DNA from 4 places in the Allorhizobium ampelinum S4 genome. Region 4 is predicted to be linked to each of the others. Evidence: predicted binding sites of a transcription regulator. Region 4 holds the regulator's gene; each other region holds the start of a gene.
The links. The regulator PhoB, encoded in region 4, activates phosphate uptake and scavenging genes when phosphate is short. The targets are predictions, from matches to a motif close to TGTCATNNANCTGTCAT.
Positions count from the first base shown of each region.

Region 1 (3,124 bases), on a different replicon from region 4:
ACATCCGCAGGTGAGACGGACGTGATGGTGCGGCCCACGCATACGCCCGACAATTGGCTCGAGATGGAATTCGACATCGCGATCCGGAGGGGCGGCTTGATACCACCGCAATTTCTGCCCCAGTCGCTTTTTGCCGAGACACTGTCACTGGTGGCTACGGCGCGGGTCGCTGAGAGCTATCGCATGGGGCAGGGAGATCAACTGTCTCAGATTGGCTTGATCGATGTATCAACGCGTCATGGTGAACTAATGAACTGGCTGAAGCTGGCTGGTCTGCCGGTGGCAATGGCGCGTCAGGCAACCAAGTTGCCGCATTTCTATATCGCCCTGGACGCCATGTTCGCGGGCCGCGGCGCCTTGGTGGTTCCGACCTACCTGATCGAGGATCAGCTGTCACGCGGCGAGCTCGTGGAGCTGTTTCCTCAATCGCGGATCCAAGGCCCGAGCTACCAGGTTTTCGTCAATCCCGCGTCCGGCGCGGGAAATTTAGCCAAGGGGTTTGTGGACTGGATTAAGCGCGCTATCCCTTCGGTGGCTCAATATGCCGAAACGAGATAAACCGGACCTACTTGACTTTCGTGTCAGAGCGTACCGTTGAGCGCGTAGTCGAACACGTCGAAATTACGCAGATTTGCGATCGAGCGTTTTGCGTAAGTCTCGTTCAATGGATGCGAGATGATGAAAGGAACCTGTTGTTCGGCAAGGCTACCGTGTGAGCGAAGTCGCTCGCCGGCAAGCTGAGAGATGTCGTGATCGATGTTGCGTGCGCCGAGCGCGACGCCGCGGCATGAAATGACTACGATATCGGCTTCGCGATCCAACGGAAACTCGAATTGGGCCGCAGCCTGCTCTCCGGTCAACGCGACTTCAACACCAGGAAGGGTGCGGATCGCTTTCAGGATCTCATTGCGATCAAGACCGTCCTTCATGAGGTGAACGCGCACAAAACCGCCGAGCGCGCCGTGATGCTTCACGAAGGGATCGGTAATTGGGCAGATTACCCGCGTCGAGCCTTCGCCGAATTCTTCGTCGAGGATGTCTCCGAGATAGACGACGTTTGGTGTGCCATCAGCGCGAGAGAGGTCGTTCATCCCATGATCCGCAACAATGCCGATCGTTGCACCCAGATCGATCAGACGCGCTAGACGATCGTCGACATCCTTCATGAACTCGTGGGCTTCAGGCGCATCGGGAGCATGCTTGTGCTGGACCAGGTCGGAGAGCGAGAGATAGAGAATGTCGAGAGGGCGTGTCTCAAGCAGGCGGATACCGGCGTCCAGCACGAAAAGAGATAGGTCCGATGAATACTGGTCCGGCGTTCCCCGCCCGACGAGACCGGTCAAGTCTTCGATGCCATTTTCCTCGATCGTGCACTTGTCGGCATACTGCGCCGAGACGGCAATGCCCTGCATCTCGTGCGCCAGCGCCTTTCGAAGCTTGTCTTTGGCAGTCACGACGGCAATCTTGGCACCCGCCTTGGAGAATTGCGAAAGGATCGTCGGCGCTCGCATTAGGCGTGCATCGAGCATCATGACTTCCTGTTTGGTCTCGCGGTCCAGATAATAGTTGCCGGCGACACCGTGAACGACCGGGGGAGCACCGCAGACAATCGAAACGTTGTTGGGATTGGTGAAGGTCGGCATCGCAGCATCAGCGATAGCGTAAAAGCCATCGTTTAGGAAACCGCTTAATGTGGGGATATGACCGGCAGGTCCCGAAGCCGCAAGATAGGCAGGGTCGCAGCCGTCGAAGCAAATGACAACAGTCGGACGCACCGGCCAGCGATAAGTTCTTCCGTTGGCTTCGATCTGACTAACAGTGGTGGTAACAGACATCTGCAAATCCTTTCCGTGTCATGTTCTTCGCGACTGCATCGAACAGCCGCCCTTCGAGGTATACGGAACAAGGAAGATGATAAATTTGCTTTATCTCCATGTCGGTGTGAGCTTTTGGAACAGCTAACTTCGACGACGCGGTGGGAGAAAAGGTCGCTTACCCTTGCTAAAGAACATCAAGATAAGCGCTGACATGTCGGCCATCTGTCGTCGCGGCCAGTGCGACAATATCGATCCCTTCGGACACCAAGGCTGTCGCCTGATTAAGCGTTGTTCAGCGGGAACGAACGCGTCGCTCTCTTGATCGCATGGCGGCAAGGTTGGCGGCGCGTCCGACATTCGATCGGAGGCGCGAAAGTGTCGAGCATCCGTTTGGGACGATCAAACAGTGGATGTACCACGGCGCGTTCCTGATGCGGGCCTGAGAGTGCGGGGCGAGTTCAGTTTGACGGCGCTTGTCTAAGCATCCGAAGATGCCATCACTCTTGTCGGCGTTTCCGTCCTGATCGCTGCTGTTTGGACATGAGCGGCCGGCATTTGTCAATTTTAAACCTATAAAAAGCTCCCTAAACGTGGCCAACGTCTCGGAGGCGAAACTGTAGGTTCTTGGTTCTATCGCGCAGTGCGCGAAAAGGTCGGATAATCAGCTGTCCGCAGATGTTGGGAAGCTCTGCTGGACTTTCGCGATGTCGAATTCCCGCACCATACAGAGCCCGCTTTGCTAGGAACTCTTCACCGCGACAAACAATACGTTCGCATTATCCTTGCGCACAGTCTGGGCATGATTCCTGCGTATGTGTGACGTGACGCTGAAACTCGGCAGCATCCGTCATTCGACATCGCCGGATTGATCGCATAACTAGCGTCCTAGTTCGATGGATCGCGCTTTCGCTGCCGCCACGGCCTTCGTAACCAAGCTGGTCAGTCCGTCTTCCAAGTCCATGAGGATGGAGAGCGCTGCTGCGGTGGTTCCATTGGGACTTGTGACCTGCTCGCGCAGTGTAGTCGGAGGCTCGTCGCTTTCGCTCGCCAGCCTCGCAGCGCCCAAGACAGTCTGCTTCGCAAGCGTCATCGCCAGCTCCGGATCAAGGCCTGCGGTTTCGCCAGCTTTGGCCAATGCTTCGATGAAGTGGAAAAGATAGGCAGGACCGGAGCCAGACACGGCCGTAACTGCGTCCATGTGAATTTCGTCGTTTACGAACGCCACCTTACCTATGGCCGACATGAGCTGACCAGTCAGATCCCGCTGTGAAAGAGTCGTTTGTACGCTCGGACAGCATACTATCATC
Region 1 covers NC_011984.1:196,028-199,151, reverse strand. The annotation lists gene AVI_RS24380 (LysR substrate-binding domain-containing protein) at 1-558, shown strand, start outside; gene phnA (phosphonoacetate hydrolase) at 582-1,835, opposite strand; partial or broken gene AVI_RS31960 (IS1182 family transposase) at 2,132-2,295, shown strand; gene proC (pyrroline-5-carboxylate reductase) at 2,695-3,124, opposite strand, start outside.
Region 1: a site for PhoB is predicted at 2,030-2,046, ahead of phnA (phosphonoacetate hydrolase). Genes of this name have one in related genera too.

Region 2 (3,124 bases), 980 kb from region 4:
ATCGAAGGAGCCGCCGCCCAGCCTTTGCCCCGCCATCCAGTTATCCTCGATAAACCGCATGACCGAGGTCTGGTCGGTCAGGGTATGATCGACATAGTTTTGCTTGGCATAAGGCGAGATCACAAGCAATGGCTGACGGGTGCCATAGCCGCAACGGCCCTGGACTGGCTGGCCGTTGACACCGGGCAAGGGAGTTCCGGTGCCGCAGGCCGCACCATCAAGCACGTCATAGCCTTTGACGGGAATGCTGGACGGATTGACGACGTTATGGGCGTGGTCATACCAGCCGTCGGAATCGTCATAAAGCAGCACCACGGCGGTGTCCTTCCACTCCGGCGATTGCTGGAGTTTGTTGACGACATTGGCGACGAACTCCTGCTCATCAAGCGGATCGGAATAGCCAGCATGGCCGTCTTGATAGGCGGGCGCCTTTAGGAAACTGACGGCGGGCAGAGTACCGTTGCTCAGAACCGCATAGAAATCATTGATGTCATACTGGTGGTTGGCGCCGCCGTCCTGGCTGGTGCCGATGGCGGCGACCGAACTCGGGCGGATATGCTGGGGATTGGCGGTCGAGGGATAGTATTGGAAGGGTTGGTGATGGGGAATGTAATCGACTTCATCGACCTTGGTGATTGCCGATGTCGTCGTGCGCTTGCAACCGGTCGTGCCATTGGGATTGTTGAGCGTCAGATCGAAGCCGCCCTCGAAAAAGCCCCAGGTCAGGCCCTTGTCGTTCAGGAGGTCGCCGATATTGCGGCCGGTCATCAGGGCTGTCTGGCCTTTCGAGCAAACATCGCCGGTGGGGTCGAGATCGGAAATCATCGTCCAGCCGCCATTGCCATCAGGCACGACTTCGCCCTTGGCATAGGTGCCGTCCTTTTCCAGCGTGTAACCGGGTGGCAGGGTCACGCCATTGGTCTGGCCGGAGACGAGGTTGATGGCGCCGGGGGTCGAGGGGCCGAAATTGGTGGAGAAAGATCGGTCGTTCAGGGCAAAATTCTGGGCGTAGTTCCACAGCGCTGTAACGGTATTGCCGTCATAATAGCCCATGACCTGGCCTTTGGTGCCAAAGGCACCGGCCGCACCCTTGGTGCCGCGCCCGGTATTGGCGGGAAACAGGTCCATGGCGAAAGCGTCATAGGCGGCCTGTTCGGCGGTATAGCCATGGTTCTGCGAATTGGTGGCGGCCTGGGTGCGATCGAGACGGAATGGGGCGGTGGCATCGGGGCCATTGCCCGGATTGGTCTTGTTCGGATTGGTCTCCAGCAGTCCGGCATGGGCCAGCGTATCGATATCGGCAGGCGTCTGCGGCGCGGCAGTAAAGGCGGGCTCACCCTCGACATTGGCAGCTTTCGGATAGGTCGCGAAATAATGGTCGAAGGCGACGTTTTCCTGGAAGATCACCACCAGATGCTTGATCGGCGTTGCCGTATTGACCTCAGCCGCCGCCGGGGCGGTGGGGATGAGACAGAGAGACGCAGACATGAGAATTGAACCGGCACACATGTTTCGCTGCCGAGGATGAAGAGGCATGACCATATCCTTTACGAGGATCCGCGGTGGGGAAGCTGACATCGGCGGAGTGGCAAGACGATAGGAAGCGTTTTTAACAGTTCCGTGACGGAAGAGGACTTGTCTCGCTCCAATCGCCGCCCGGGTACTCACAAGTGGGTGATAGGAAGCGGCGATGAAAAATAACCCTTCCTTTGCCGGTTGACGCGAGCATGTGGGCCACCGCTTTGAGGTCTGGTCGGAGGGTGGTCTTGTTCGAAGAAAAATTGATAGAAATCAAAAAGATGATGCATGGAAGCCACACTTCATCCTTGAATACTGGCGGCCTGTCGTAAGGTTGTCTTTTCTTGATTTGTCTCAAGGACGGTGGTGTCCGGTCACCGATAATCGGTTGCAATGCAGCAGGGGGACCTGCTGATCAATCGATAAAGGAGAGATGACATGTCAACGAACCGCACCCTTGGCTTGATAGCGCTTGCGCCCCTTGCTTTCGCATCGCTGTCTTTGGCGACGCCTCTGGCCTCTGCGGCGGATCTGACACCGGCGGCAAGCGCTCCGCAAGCCGAATCGCTGCTGACGCCCTACAGCCCCTGGCAGGTCCGCGCCCGTGCGCTGGCCGTGGTACCCAATGATGGCGGCTCGGTGGATGGCATTGGCGGCTCCGATCTGTCCTACAGCAACAGCGTCACGCCGGAAGTCGATTTCAGCTATTTCTTCAATCGCAACATCGCTGCCGAACTCATTCTCGGCACGACGTCAGCGAACGTCAATGCCGGGGGCTCAATCGGTAGCCTGGGCAAGCTCGGCAAGGTCTGGATCCTGCCGCCAACGGTAACGCTGCAATATCACTTCACCGATTTCGGCAAGTTCCAGCCCTATGTTGGCGCGGGCGTCAACTATACGATGTTCTACAATCAGTCGGCGACCGGTTCCGCCACCAAGCTCGATGTCAAGAATACCTTCGGTGCCGCCGTGCAGGTCGGTTTCGACTACATGATCAACGACAAGTGGGGCGTCAACTTCGACGTCAAGAAATATTACCTGCGCCCGGATTTCGAAGCGACCGTTGGTGGCTCCAAGGTCAAGGGCACTGCCAAGCTCGATCCATGGCTGATCGGCGCCGGTGTCACCTACCGCTTCTAAACCTCATCGAGATACATAGGAAAATGGCGGCTAAAGTGGCCGCCATTTTTGTTTCTGAGCGCTTGATTTGGGTAAAGGCCGAAGACTGGCTTACAGGAAAGACGATCTTTCGATCGCCGTTCGTCTCACGCCGCCCGGGCCATGGGGGTTGCCGGCAGTTGGAAGCGATTGACGAGGGCTGCCAGTGAGATGGCGCCGTCGGCCAGCGTCTGGCTGATGGCATTGGTCTCTTCGACCATGGCAGCATTCTGCTGGGTCATCTGGTCGAGACTGTTGACCGAACTGCTGATCTGCTGAAGGCCGATAGCCTGTTCTTCTGCGGCCTTGGTGATGGCATCGATATTATCGTCGATTTTGGTGACAAAGCCGCCGATCTGGGTCAGGGCATCGCCAGCGGTTCCTACCAGTTTCACGCCGCTTGCCACTTCCGTGCTGGAACGATCCACCAGCGTTTTGATCTGCTTGG
Region 2 covers NC_011989.1:3,160,112-3,163,235, reverse strand. The annotation lists gene AVI_RS15010 (phospholipase C) at 1-1,488, opposite strand, end outside; gene AVI_RS15005 (OmpW/AlkL family protein) at 1,957-2,658, shown strand; gene AVI_RS15000 (methyl-accepting chemotaxis protein) at 2,784-3,124, opposite strand, start outside.
Region 2: a site for PhoB is predicted at 1,610-1,626, ahead of AVI_RS15010 (phospholipase C). Genes of this name have one in related genera too.

Region 3 (3,124 bases), 1.4 Mb from region 4:
GTTTTCGGTCCAAGGCTGCAGCGGGGACATTTTATTCGCTCGCATAGAAAAGCCTGCCCGGACAAACCAGGCAGACCCACTATTCACGCAGAGAACTGGCTATTTATCGCGGAATGTCCGCGCCCAAAACCAGGCACGACATCGGCCTTATCCTGCGATATAGGCCTTGATGTGCTCGGCCTCCAGCTCCACCTCACGGATGCGTTGCTTGACCACGTCACCGATCGAGACGATGCCAATCAACTTGCCGCCATCTTCCACCGGTACGTGACGGAAGCGTTTGCTGCTCATCATTTCCATCAACTGGTTGACGGTGGTCTCTTCACTACAGCGAAACACATTAGCGGTCATGGCTTTGGATACCGGCATGGACAGGGCCTCGACCCCGCCTTTACCGATGGCCGATGCGAGATCGCGCTCCGTGAAAATCCCGACGATCCGGCTTTCCATGCCGACAACCACCACCGCACCGATCTTATTGTGATGCAAGACCTTGGCGGCCTCGGCCAGACTGACCGTCGGACCGACTGTAATGACATCACGACCTTTTTCGCTGAGAATATTCCTTACTGTCACAGACATATGCGCCTCCTCCTGGCAAATCTCCGGGCATTCAGGATTGGGCGCCTTTCCTCCTCCCGGATCGACGCCCCCTGATCAGGAATGCTGCCTGCATTTGCTAGAGAACGCAACCAATTGGATGCATCGACACAGCTTTTTTTAATCGACCGCCGTTTTTTGCCCGATTGGGCGGCGGTCAAACAGCGCAAACCCCAGAAAACCTAGGGTGAAGCCACCCAAATGCGCGTCCCAGGCGATGGCCGCGCCAGGATCGCCGACCAAGGGAATCCCGAAAGCGATAATCAGATTTCCGGCTAGGAACATGATAATGAAGACAAGGACCGTGCGCTCGGACAGGCTGGCAAGCACGCTCAATCGGGGTGGAAAGGCATCCTGTTCGCGCAGACGCAGGCCGGAGCGTCCGGGGCCGAAGGCAAACCGGCAGGCAGCCCCCATCAGGCCGGAGATGACGCCGGAAGCGCCGATCAAAAGACTTGCATCTCCCCAGTTCAGGCAGACATGCGCAACAGCGCCAGCGGCTGACGTCGCCAGCCAGAATAACCAGAACCGCACGGCCCCAATACGGCGCCAGACCGGCGTGCCGAAGGCGGCGAGCCATAGGCCATTGAAGCCGAGATGCTCGATACTGCCATGCAGCAGTGAATAGGTGAAGGGTGTCCACAGCCAGGCGAGATCCTGGTTGGAAAAATCATAGACATAGCGAACCGGCGAAAAGCCGAATTCCACCATGATCCAATTGGAGATCTCATCAGACAAAATCCAGCCGGTCAAGGCATAGATCATCACCAGCAGCATCAGCGCGAGAAGAATGCCGCCCGGCATGTTGAACACCGGTTCGCGTCCACTGGTCGCCGGATCGAGTCCCTCGTCCAGCGGGTCGTCCCCATCTTCAGGCTCGCGGTCCCATTGCCCCTTCGGCCTGTCGTCCATGCATCTCTATTCCTTGTGACCCGTGAGCATCAGCATATAGCGAGAGATCGGCAAAAGGAAATGCAGGAGATCACCGCTGTCAGAAAACTGTTGCACACAGACCTTAAGCAATCGCCAGCAAGACGGCTTCAGTCCACTACGCCCAAGATTGACACGGGAAATTTACAGCTATTAATCTACCAACCTGACGAATAACATCCGCCGCTGCGAAAGCCCGGAAAACGCAGCAGATCAGCGGCAAGCTCTCGTTATCGCAGGGTTCCCAAAGCCCAAGAGAAAGGCCATCCATGAAAAAACTCTCTTCAATCGCCGCTTTCGCGGCTGTCCTTTCACTTGCAACAGCGCTGACGCCAGCCTTCGCAGATGGCCTCACCCTGCCCCCAGTTCCAGCCGGTGTCGGCCATGCCGATAGCGCGCCGCCACCGGCAGGCGTCATGGCCTATGTGGATACCGGCGCCACCAACCAGCGCGGCGATGCCTGCCATGCGACACCACAGACCAATGCCGGCGTGCGTGTTCTGTCCGGCTTCCTGGAGCTTTGGACCCCTCGTACGCCCTTTGTCGACGCCGATCAGGAAGCACCGGCCAAGGATGGCTGCCCGGCGATTGCCAAATCGGACTGGAGCGGCATTCCCGGCAGCCCGACCGATGGGGTCAAGAAGCTCCCGAAATTGCATGAGCAGAATCTCGCCTATTCCATCAAGGTCACCGGCGAACATACGCCGGAACGCGATCTGGCCGCCTATCTGGATGACCGGCGGGGCAAGAATGTCAGCATTACCGATGGTCTTGGTCCCCTGGCCGATGCCTGGCGCCAGGGCGTGCGTCAGACCACGACGATCACCGGCATGCCCGCTGACGCGACCACCGTCAAATATGACGACAAGGGCAATAATCGCGGCGTCGGCTCCAAGGACAATACAGATCTCGGCAAGGCCGTCGATCTGATCGAGGCGGGCAGTGCCGATGGTTCAACTGAGCCTGCCAAGCGCTATTACAAATATGCCCGTCCTTACCGCGCCAGCGACAAGGTGCGGATCGTACCGCAACTGGAACTGGCCAAGAGCGACAAACCGGCCTCCGACGGCGGCTTCCCCTCCGGCCATACCGCCGAAGCCTGGCGCGATGCGCTGGTGATGGCCTATCTGGTGCCGCAGCGCTATCAGGAAATGCTGACCCGCGCCGCCATGCTCGGCGAAAACCGCATTCGCGCTGGCATGCACCAGACCTTCGACGTGCTGGGCGGGCGGGTGTTGGCCACCGCCATCGTCGCCTATAATCTCAACCGGCCGGACTATACGCCGCTGCGCAGCGAAGCCTATCAGCAGAGCCAGACATGGCTGATGAAGCAAACCGGTGCAAAAGATGGCCAGGCGCTGCTGGCGGCGGCCCATGCTCTTCCGAAATCGACGGATGCCTATGCCGATTACGCCTGGAACAAGCAATTTTTCGAACCACGCCTGACCTATGGCTACAAGCAGATCGGCGATCCATCCTTGGCGCCCAGCGTGCCCAAGGGTGCCGAAGTGCTGCTGGAAACCCGCCTGCCCTATCTTAGTGCCGATCAGCGCCGGGTCGTCTTGAAAACCACGGAAATTGCCTCTGGCTATCC
Region 3 covers NC_011989.1:1,808,267-1,811,390, reverse strand. The annotation lists gene AVI_RS08605 (CBS domain-containing protein) at 148-582, opposite strand; gene AVI_RS08600 (rhomboid family intramembrane serine protease) at 721-1,512, opposite strand; gene AVI_RS08595 (acid phosphatase) at 1,800-3,124, shown strand, end outside.
Region 3: a site for PhoB is predicted at 1,590-1,606, ahead of AVI_RS08595 (acid phosphatase). Genes of this name have one in related genera too.

Region 4 (3,124 bases):
CGTCGAAAAGAGCCTTCAGCGCGCCGGTCTTTGGAACGAAGCAAAGGATCGCCTACAGGAGCCGGGAACGGGCCTTTCCGGCGGACAGCAGCAGCGTCTGTGCATTGCCCGCGCCATTGCCGTCAGCCCGGAAGTCATCCTGATGGACGAGCCCTGCTCGGCCCTGGACCCGATTGCGACGGCCAAGGTGGAAGAACTGATCCACGAATTGCGGGCCAATTTCACCATCGTCATCGTCACGCATTCGATGCAGCAGGCCGCTCGTGTGTCCCAGCGCACGGCAATGTTCCATCTCGGCCAGTTGGTCGAGGAAAACGATACCGACAAGATGTTCACCAACCCGGACGACCAGCGGACCCAGGACTATATCATGGGCCGGTTCGGCTGATCCGACGGTTGATTGAAAATGCATCTTTTTAAAGGATCAGAACATGACAGCGCATATCTACACCGCCTTTGACGAGGAACTGAAATATCTAATGCGCCGCATTTCGGAAATGGGCGGTCTGGCCGAGCAGATGGTGGGTGAATCCGTTCGCGCGCTGGTCAATTCCGATGCCGCCCTCGCCCAGAAGGTGATCTCCGACGACGTGATCATGGACAATGCCGAGCGCGAAGTGGGTGACAAAGCGATCGTCACCATCGCAAAACGTCAGCCCATGGCCGCCGATCTGCGCGAAATCATCGGTGCGCTCAGGATTGCCTCGGATCTGGAGCGCGTCGGCGATCTCGGTAAGAACAATGCCAAGCGGGTCATGGCCGTGCAAGGCACCGGCGTGCCGCGCAAGCTGGCCCGCGGCATCGAGCATCTTTCGGAACTGGCGATGACCCAGCTCAAGGAAGTGCTGGATGTCTACACCACCCGCTCGGCGGAAAAGGCCAAGTCGATCCGCGACCGCGATGAGGAGATCGATGCAATCTACACCTCGCTGTTTCGCGAATTGCTGACCTATATGATGGAAGATCCGCGCAACATCACCACCTGCACGCACCTTCTGTTCTGCGCCAAGAATATCGAGCGCATCGGCGACCATGCCACCAATATCGCCGAGACCATCTATTACATGGCCACTGGCGCACAGCCCGAGGGTGAGCGCCCGAAGGACGACACGACGACCGCTTTCGGGGTCGCCGATTGAGATGACAATGCGAGGATGTTGACCCATCCCCGCATTGCATGACGTGTTGATATCTCAAGGCATCAAGACCTTGAGATATCAAAGAAAAGCATACCAAGAGCCATGATCTGTGGCTGCCGGTATGAAACCATGACGGAGATTGGCATCGGACAGCTCAGCGTCTGACGCCAAATGGGGTGGGGGCTTCACCCGAAGGTTCGACCTGTGGCGACAGGCCAGCCTTCCAGTCACAGTAGAGCGCCATCATGAAGCGCAAACATGCTGTAAACATCGAAATTCTCGTATTGCCGTGTTCTTTTTCGCCAGAGCGGACAAGGAAAGGCTTGCGGGAAGACTCTCTCATTGAAGGTATGGGATCGAATGCTGCCGAAAATTGCCGTCGTTGAAGACGAAGAAGCCCTGAGCGTCCTTTTGCGTTATAATCTGGAATCGGAAGGCTATGAGGTCGAAACCATTCTGCGGGGAGACGAAGCCGAGCTTCGCCTGCAGGAGCGGGTGCCGGATCTGCTGATCCTCGATTGGATGTTGCCGGGTGTTTCCGGCATTGAGCTATGTCGTCGCCTGCGGATGCGGCCCGATACCGAGCGCCTGCCGATCATCATGCTGACCGCGCGTGGCGAAGAGAGCGAACGGGTGCGCGGACTTGCCACCGGTGCCGACGATTATGTCGTCAAACCGTTCTCGACGCCGGAACTGATGGCCCGCGTCAAGGCGATGCTGCGCCGCGCCAAGCCGGAAGTTCTGTCCAGCCTGCTGCGTTGCGGCGATATCGAGCTTGATCGCGAAACCCATCGTGTCCATCGCAAGAGCCGCGAAGTGCGCCTCGGGCCCACCGAATTCCGGCTGCTGGAGTTCCTGATGACCTCACCCGGCCGGGTGTTTTCCCGCTCTCAACTGCTGGACGGCGTCTGGGGCCATGACATTTATGTGGACGAGCGCACAGTCGATGTCCATGTCGGACGGCTGCGCAAGGCGCTCAACTTTTCCAATATGCAGGACGTGATCCGCACGGTGCGCGGCGCCGGCTATTCGATGGAAGCATAAGATCGCTGCTCTGTTTTTATGGACCGAAACCCCAGTGGAACGAAAAAAGCGAGCCGGGCGGCTCGCTTTTTTTATGACATGCGATCGGAGATCACGGGCAGAGATCAGCGCGCGTTCGCAGCAGCCCGGCGCCGCTCGTTTACCGGCTGGTAGGCGAGCTTCGCGTGATATTTGCAATAGGGAGAATTGTCCTGGCTGTCGCAGCCACAGAAGTGAAACTCGTCGGTCATCGGGTCGCCAACCGGCCATTTGCAGGTCCGCTCGGTCAGGTCCGTCAGCGACAGACGGCGCGAGGCTGGCAGAATGGTGGTGTTGAGAACCGGCAAAGCAGCCATGTTCTCGGTGACATCCATGTCGAGATCTTCGTTCAGCGCGGTCGCCGCAGCAGTGCGCGCGGCAGGACGCGGCGCGCTTGAAGGCGTGCGTGCGGCAAAACTCGGTGCACGAGGCGTGGACGGCGCTGGCCGCTTGGGTGTGCGCGCTGGTGTCGCGGCGGGACCGCCTGCCTTGGCGCGTCCGGGAAGGCACAACCGATGCACCTTGCCAATCACGGCATTCCGGCTGACGCCGCCAAGCTGCGTCGCAATCTGACTTGCGCTCAGGCCTTCGGCCCATAATTTCGTGAGTCTTTCAACTCGCTCGTCCGTCCAGTTCATGCCGCAATCTCCGCCTGGTGCACGCGCTTGACGCGGAATCCATCATCCATGTCCCGGAAGGTTCCGGAACCCAACTTTCCTCGTGTTGTTGGTGACTTTTCCGCCGCATGCAGTGTAGTAATTCGTTATTAACCTAGTGTGAGCCTGACTCCGTGACAAGAGTCGCCGAATCATCGTGAATCGAATTTCAGGCTTTTCCCCAACTTGCTATCCACCGATTTTTTATCGAGGCGGTTTGTTCAACAGCGCTTGCAAGGACATGTCGGAGCAATGCCTTTGCCCCGA
Region 4 covers NC_011989.1:409,409-412,532, reverse strand. The annotation lists gene pstB (phosphate ABC transporter ATP-binding protein PstB) at 1-388, shown strand, start outside; gene phoU (phosphate signaling complex protein PhoU) at 432-1,139, shown strand; gene phoB (phosphate regulon transcriptional regulator PhoB) at 1,500-2,183, shown strand; gene AVI_RS01965 (GcrA family cell cycle regulator) at 2,288-2,839, opposite strand.